Regions from separate parts of the Streptomyces sp. NPDC022552 genome, predicted to be linked through region 2. Evidence: riboswitches for the same ligand, from Rfam matches in the RefSeq annotation. Region 2 holds a riboswitch; the other holds the start of a gene.
What was found. A riboswitch is a leader RNA that binds a small molecule or an ion and turns the genes downstream of it on or off. The one in region 2 is predicted to bind cyclic di-AMP.
Positions count from the first base shown of each region.

Region 1: linked by a shared signal. The riboswitch ahead of ACZ3OF_RS15005 (C40 family peptidase) and the one ahead of ACZ3OF_RS01930 (M23 family metallopeptidase) in region 2 are both predicted to bind cyclic di-AMP.

Region 1 covers NZ_JBVHGJ010000004.1:437,022-440,436, reverse strand. Annotated here, with positions in the region: gene ACZ3OF_RS15015 (8-amino-7-oxononanoate synthase) at 1-949, shown strand, start outside; gene ACZ3OF_RS15010 (ATP-binding protein) at 1,108-1,566, shown strand; gene ACZ3OF_RS15005 (C40 family peptidase) at 1,784-2,260, opposite strand; cyclic di-AMP (ydaO/yuaA leader) riboswitch at 2,264-2,437, opposite strand; gene ACZ3OF_RS15000 (hypothetical protein) at 2,778-3,083, opposite strand; gene ACZ3OF_RS14995 (ClpP family protease) at 3,091-3,415, opposite strand, start outside.
Region 2 covers NZ_JBVHGJ010000001.1:400,662-404,076, reverse strand. Annotated here, with positions in the region: gene ACZ3OF_RS01935 (SGNH/GDSL hydrolase family protein) at 1-528, opposite strand, end outside; gene ACZ3OF_RS01930 (M23 family metallopeptidase) at 700-1,656, opposite strand; cyclic di-AMP (ydaO/yuaA leader) riboswitch at 1,659-1,815, opposite strand; gene ACZ3OF_RS01925 (tyrosine-protein phosphatase) at 2,210-3,022, shown strand; gene ACZ3OF_RS01920 (DUF6126 family protein) at 3,038-3,190, opposite strand; gene ACZ3OF_RS01915 (helix-turn-helix domain-containing protein) at 3,211-3,415, opposite strand, start outside.

The DNA of each region.
Region 1 (3,415 bases), on a different contig from region 2:
CGGTTCGCGGCTCGTCACCGGCACCACCCGGCTGCACACCGGCCTGGAGCGCGAACTCGCCGCCTTCTGCGGCTTCGAGGCGGCCCTCGTCTTCTCCTCCGGCTACACCGCCAACCTCGCCGCCCTCACCGCGCTGAGCGGCCGTGACGCGCTGATCGTCTCCGACGCGGGCAACCACGCCTCGATCGTCGACGGCTGCCGGCTCTCTCGCGCCGAGACGGCCGTGGTCCCGCACGCCGACCCGGAGGCGGTACGCAAGACCCTCCAGGCCCACCCGGGCCGCCGGGCCCTCGTGGTCTCCGACTCCGTCTTCTCCGTGGACGGCGACCAGGCCCCGCTGGCCGGGCTGGCCGACGCCTGCCGTGCCCACGGCGCCGGGCTCGTCGTGGACGACGCCCACGGTCTGGGCGTGCTCGGGGACGGCGGGCGGGGCGGGCTGCACGCCGCCGGGCTCGCGGGCGACCCGGACGTCGTCGCCACCGTCACGCTCTCCAAGTCGCTCGGCAGCCAGGGCGGAGCCGTCCTCGGCCCCGCCCGGGTGATCGAGCACCTGGTCAACGCGGCCCGTACGTTCATCTTCGACACCGGTCTCGCCCCGGCCGCCGCGGGCGCCGCCCTGGCGAGCCTGCGGCTGATCGAGGGCGACCCCGGCCTCGCCGAACGCGCGCGGACAGTCGCCACCACGCTGCACCGGCTGCTCACCGCGGCCGGACTGACCGCCGTACGTCCGGAGGCGGCCGTCGTCTCCGTCCGCGCGCCCTCGCCCGAGGCCGCGCTGCGGTGGGCGGCGGACTGCCGTGACCAGGGGCTCGTCGTCGGCTGCTTCCGCCCGCCGTCCGTCCCGGACGGCGTCTCCCGGCTGCGGCTCACCGCCCGCGCGGATCTGACGGACGCGCAGATCGAGCAGGCCGTCGCCACGATCGTGAGGACAGCACCTCCGGCCCACTGAGCGCAGCCCAAATACGGTCTCTCGTAGCAGAGTTCACCGCTTCGAGCGACAAATATGCACATATCTTGGTGGATCGCCATACGGGGCGCCACGATCGGTGGCACTCTGACGCGTAGCGCAATCCGGGCCGGGCCCGGTGGGAAAGGGACAGCGTCGCCATGGCAGACCACCAGGAAGCAACCGTCACTCTGCCGAGCGATCCCGCCTCGGTCTCCGCCGCCCGAAGATACGTCGCCGACGTCCTGACCGGCTGGGGGCTCGCGGAGGCCGGCGACACCGCCGACACCGTCCGGCTCATCGTCTCCGAACTGGCCACCAACGCCGTCCAGCACACCTTCGGGCAGTCGCCCACCTTCACCGTCGACGTCCGGCTGGAGCGCGAGGAGCAGCTCCACATCGGCGTCACCGACAGCCACCCCCGCTGGCCCAAGCGGCTCCCGGCGGCGGTGCAGCAGGACAACGGCCGGGGGATGGTCATCATCCGTTTCCTGACGGCCGAGGCCGGGGGTCGGCTCTCCGTCACGCCGACCAGCGAGGGCGGCAAGACGGTCTGGATCAACCTTCCCTGGACCGCCGCGCCGCACCAGGCGCTCGCCGCTCAGCCCGCCGGCTCCTAGCCGGCACGAACCCGCCGCGCGGCCGGGCGGGGTGGGTAGCCCGGACGAGTGATGACGCTCGGCCGAGGCGGTGGGGGAGCGGGCGGCAGGCGCGCCCCCCTCGGGGTGAAGCGCTCGTGTCCCCAGGGTGCCGAGGGCGAGGGGTGCGGCGGCGCCACCGCACCCACCCGCCGCGTCAGCTCACATCACAACACGGCGCGTCGGCTTCGGCGCGGCGTCAGCGGACCCGGCCGTAATACACCTTGGACGACCAGATCTTGTCGAGCTTCACCCAGGAGCCGGTCTTGGGCGAGTGCCAGATCTTGCCGCTACCCGCATAGATCCCCACGTGGTAGACCCTTCCACCCGAGTGGAAGAAGACCAGGTCCCCCTTCTGCCGGCTGGAGGCCGAGATGTGCCGGGTCTTGTTGTACTGCTGCTGCGCGGTACGAGGCAGCGACTTGCCCGCCTTCTTGTACGAGTAGAGCGTGAGCCCCGAGCAGTCGAACCTGGTCGGTCCGGACGCTCCGTACTTGTAGGGCGATCCCTTCTTGGAGGCGGCGATGTTCAGCGCCTTGCCGGCGTGCGACGTCGCGGCCTGGGCCTCCGGTGCGGCGCCTGGCGCCAGCATCGTGCCGCCGAGGGCGGCGAGGGTGAGAGCCGAGACGGCTCCGGCCCGGGACAGCATGGACGGGACATGAATCTGCGCACTCATGCGCAACCCTTCGTCAGCCGCCTGTGAAGGATGACCTGTCGGGTTCGGGCTGGCGAAGTTGCCCGGCCGCGGCTGCGGCTTCACCCCGAGGAACGGCCCTCACTGGGCGGCCGTCCCGTACTGCTCGGGTCCTCCACTCCTGCCGATCCACTCCTGTCGACCAGACATCCGGGACAGCGGCAGGACTCGGCGTCCGCCCGGACCGCCCCGCCGCGGTGGCGGGGGCTTGTCGTCGTGAGGGATCTTGACCCACAACCAGGGCGAAATCCGAGTCGAAACGGCGTTATGTGAGGCTCCTCACGACTGATCCATTCGAGTGGACAGGCAGGTTTCGTGATCTTCGGAGGTTTGGCCGACGAGTCCCGGACCAGGGGTGGAGTGGCCCGATTCCGCCAGATGCGTACACCTGTTGTGCAACTCACCCCACACATATGTCGATTCGTCGACTACGCCGAACGGGGGAGCGATTCTGCGGCTCCGCTGCTCCGAGTGGACCTCGACACGACACGGGGATATGTCAACTCGCCGGTTTCTCCGGCACGGTGACCCGGCGCGCCCGGCGCTCCCCGTCCAACAGCCGCAGCGCGCGGGTCAATGTCTCCGCGTGGACCTCGCTCTCACCGCGGACATGCATCACCGTCAGCGCGTCGCGCAGGGCGTTCGCCTTCCCCACCAGGGCCTGTGCCGCGCGCAGCGCCCCATACGTATGCGATCCCTTGGATGGATTGATCCGTCCCAGCAGGTCGACGACTTCGAGATAGGCGTCGATGAACTCGCCCTCGGCACGCGTCAGGGCGGGCAGGGGTGGCAGCTCGGGAACCATGTCCGGCTCACCGGGCCCCGGCGCCGCCCGACGCCCCGCGGTTCTGGATCACGTGGTCCACCAGGCCGTACGCGGTGGCGGCCGGTGCGTCGAGGACGGTGACGCGGTCGATGTCGGCGTCGATCCGCTCGCGGCTCTGCCCGGTGTGGGTGACCAGGATGCCGGCCAGCATCGCGCGGAGCCGGATCAATTCCCTTGCCTGGATGTCGAGATCGCTCGGCTGTCCCTGCAACGGCTCGTCCGTCGTGGGCTGCTGGAGCACGACCCGGGCGCCGGGCAGCGCGAGCCGCTTCCCGGGCGCGCCCGCCGCGAGCAGCACGGCGGCGGTCGAG
Region 2 (3,415 bases):
CCTGTCCTGCACCGACTTGAGCGACCACAGGTCGAGGACGGGGCAGTCGTAGCGGTCGGCGATCGACCGGACATGGGCCGTGTACGTGGCGATCTTTCCGCGCAGATGCCGGAGGACGGGAACGTCGCGGGTGTCGAATCCGGTCGTCACCATCACCGTGCCGACGGCGGATGTCAGGTCGGCGACGGCGCGCTCGAAGCGCTCGGCGACGTCGTCGGGGTCGGTGCCGGGGCGGATGATGTCGTTTCCGCCCGCGCAGAAGGTCACCAGGTCGGGGGCGAGTTCCTTCGCCCTGGGGACCTGCTCCTCCACGATCTGGTCCAGGAGGCGGCCGCGTACGGCCAGGTTGGCGTAACGGAACGCGTCGTGCTCCGGCATTCGGTCGGCGAGCAGTACCGCGAAGCGGTCCGCCCAGCCCACGTACTTCCCGTCGGGCCCGGGATCTCCCACGCCTTCGGTGAAGCTGTCCCCGATCGCCGCGTACGACCCGAATACGTGCGTGTCTCTTGATCTCGAATCGTCTGCCACGGGAGCACATCTTTCCCTTATGGATGTGACCTACGCGACCGTAAGGAGGGGTTGACGCCGGGTGAGATACGCCACCGGTCAAGATTGCACCAAGCCGGAATACGCGCGGGGGCCCGGCACTTCCCAGTGCCGGGCCTCCGCGGGTGCTGCCGGTGCGTCAGATCACGTGCGTCAGATGCTGACGCCGTGCGAGCGCAGGTAGGCCAGCGGATCGATGTCCGAGCCGTAGCTCGGGCCGGTGCGGATCTCGAAGTGCAGGTGCGGACCGGTGGAGTTGCCGGTCGAACCGGAGAGGCCGATCTCCTGGCCGCCGGTGACGGTCTGGCCGGCGGAGACGCCCAGGGAGGAGAGGTGGGCGTACTGCGAGAACGTGCCGTCGGCGTGCTGGATGACGACCTCGTTGCCGTACGAACCGCTGTTGCCCGCGGAGTAGACGGTGCCCGCGCCGACGGCCTTGACCGAGGTGCCGGAGGAGGCGATGAAGTCGACACCGGTGTGGTAGCCGGAGGACCACATGGCGCCGGAGGCCCGGTACGGGGTGGAGATGCCGCCGCTGACCGGGGAGACCCAGCCGGAGGAGGCCTGCGCGGGAGCGGACGCCGCGGCGGCGGTGCCGGTGGTGTCACGCTCGGCCGAGCGCGAGGCGCGCTCGTCGGAGGACGACTTCTCGGCCTTCGGAGCCGCCTTCTTGGGCGCGGCCTTCGGAGCGGTCTTCGGAGCGGCCTTGGGCGCCGCCTTGGCGGTCGACTTGGCGCCGAGGGTGAGCTTCATGCCGGGCAGGATCAGCGACGGGTCCTCGCCGACGACCTGGCGGTTGTCCGCGTAGAGCTTCTTCCAGCCGCCCGCGAGGTGGTGATCGGCGGCGATCTTCGACAGGTAGTCGCCACGGACGACGGAGTACGTCTTCGTCTTGGCGGTCTTCTCCGCGGCCGGGGCCTTGGCGGGGGTCGCGGCGACGGCGGTGACGGCCTGCTGGGACGTGACGGACGGGGCGGCCTTGTCGGCGGCGTGGGCTCCGGTCGCGCCGAGCAGGGGCAGGGCGACGACGGCGCCACCCGTACCGGCGGCGACGAATCCACGCGTGAGCGGGTTGGCCTTGGGACGGCGGTGCTTACCCTTTGCGGGCATGGCGAATTCCTCTCCGTCGCCTGCGAGGTGAGCTGTCGGGTTCGAACTGGAGATGTCCGGCCGCATGTCACGCGGCTTCACCCCGAGCCGTCCGGAAACGACCGGATCGGCGTACTACCTGGGTCCCCCGCTCCTGCCGTACGTGGGTGGGTGCGGATACCGGACGGTGGCAGGATTCGGCGGGTCCGACCGGATTGAGCGTGACGCTAGACCAGCGGATCGGGGCGAACAAGCCGCCTCTTTTCATTCGCAATCGGGGGCGGGATATTCACGCCGGATTCCGGTCACCCTCCGTGGATGACGGAACCTCGATTCCCTTTTCCGGCCGGGGGATTGCGTAAGACGATCAGGCACGGTCCGTCACTTCTATGACGCTGCTCACGCGCCGAATCTCATCTCCCCTGCAACCAGGGCGCGTTATACCTAATGGTCCAATTCGGACAGAACACCCATTCCCATGCCCCGGGGGTGTGCGGCGGCTCCCCGACCCGGGATGATTGGCCCAGGAATCGATCAGCAGTCGATCCCGATCCGCCAACCTTCAGGAGCACTCGTGACGCAGCAGCTGCCGCAGGTCCCGTCGACCGAACCCGAGCTCACCGGGGTACGCAACTTCCGGGACGTGGGCGGACTGCCGACCGTGGACGGCGGTTCGGTGCGATTCGGCCGTCTCTTCCGCAGCGGCCACCTGGCGCACGCCACCGAGGAGGACGCGGCATTCCTCTCCACCCTCGGGCTCCATACGATCTTCGACTTCCGCAACGCGGCCGATGTCAAGATCGAGGGACCGGACGTCGAACTCCCCGGTGTACGGAATGTGAACATACCGCTCAACGATCCGGCCGACGGCAAGGAGTTCTGGAAGCTGGTCAGGAGCGGCGGGGTGGAGCAGCTCCGCGGCATCCTGGGTGACGGCAAGGCGGCGGCCCGAATGTCCGATTCATACCGGGAGATCATCGTCGAGCGGACGGCGGAGCACAGCCGCGTCCTGCACGCGCTGGCCGAGGACAGCGTCCCCGCGCTCATGCACTGCGCGGCCGGCAAGGACCGCGCGGGTCTGTCCATCGCCGTCTCGCTGCTCGCGGTGGGCGTGGAGCGGGAGGCGATCGAGGCCGACTACGTGAAGTCGAACGAGCCGCACCGCCGCTACAAGGTGCAGCGCAGCGCCACCACCGCGGAGGCCATGGCACCCGAGGTGATGGAGCTGCTCAGCCCGCTCTTCGACGCGCGGATCGCGTACCTGCGTGCCGCGTTCGAGACGATGGAGCAGACCTGGGGGACGGTCGAGCGCTACCTCACGGACGGCCTGAAGCTCGCTCCGGAGACGCGGGCGCGGCTGCGCGAGCGCCTCGTCGTCGAGGCGTGACCCCTCTCCTGTCCGCTACCGCTGCCCGCCGAGCATGAAGAGCAGGTAGAGGAAGCCGGCGAAGAGGTGCCCGGCCACCAGATAGGCGAAGAGCCGGAGCACCAGACCCTTGGGGAACTTCCCGGCCTCGCGCTCCTCGCCGGTGACCGGCGCGGACTTCTCGGACATATCGACCCCTTTCCAAGGGCTCAGCGCAGATGCGGGGCTCCGTCACCGAGGCACAGCTCGGCGGCGGGGCTCTGCATGAGCGTGTGGACGAAGAGCAGCTCGGCCCCGCCGCGGCCGACGGCGCCGATGCGGTGCGGGGTGAGCGAGTCGAAGTGCGCGCTGTCCCCGGGATCCAGGACGTGCACGGCGTCGCCGAGCGCGAGGCGCACCTGCCCGTCGAGGACG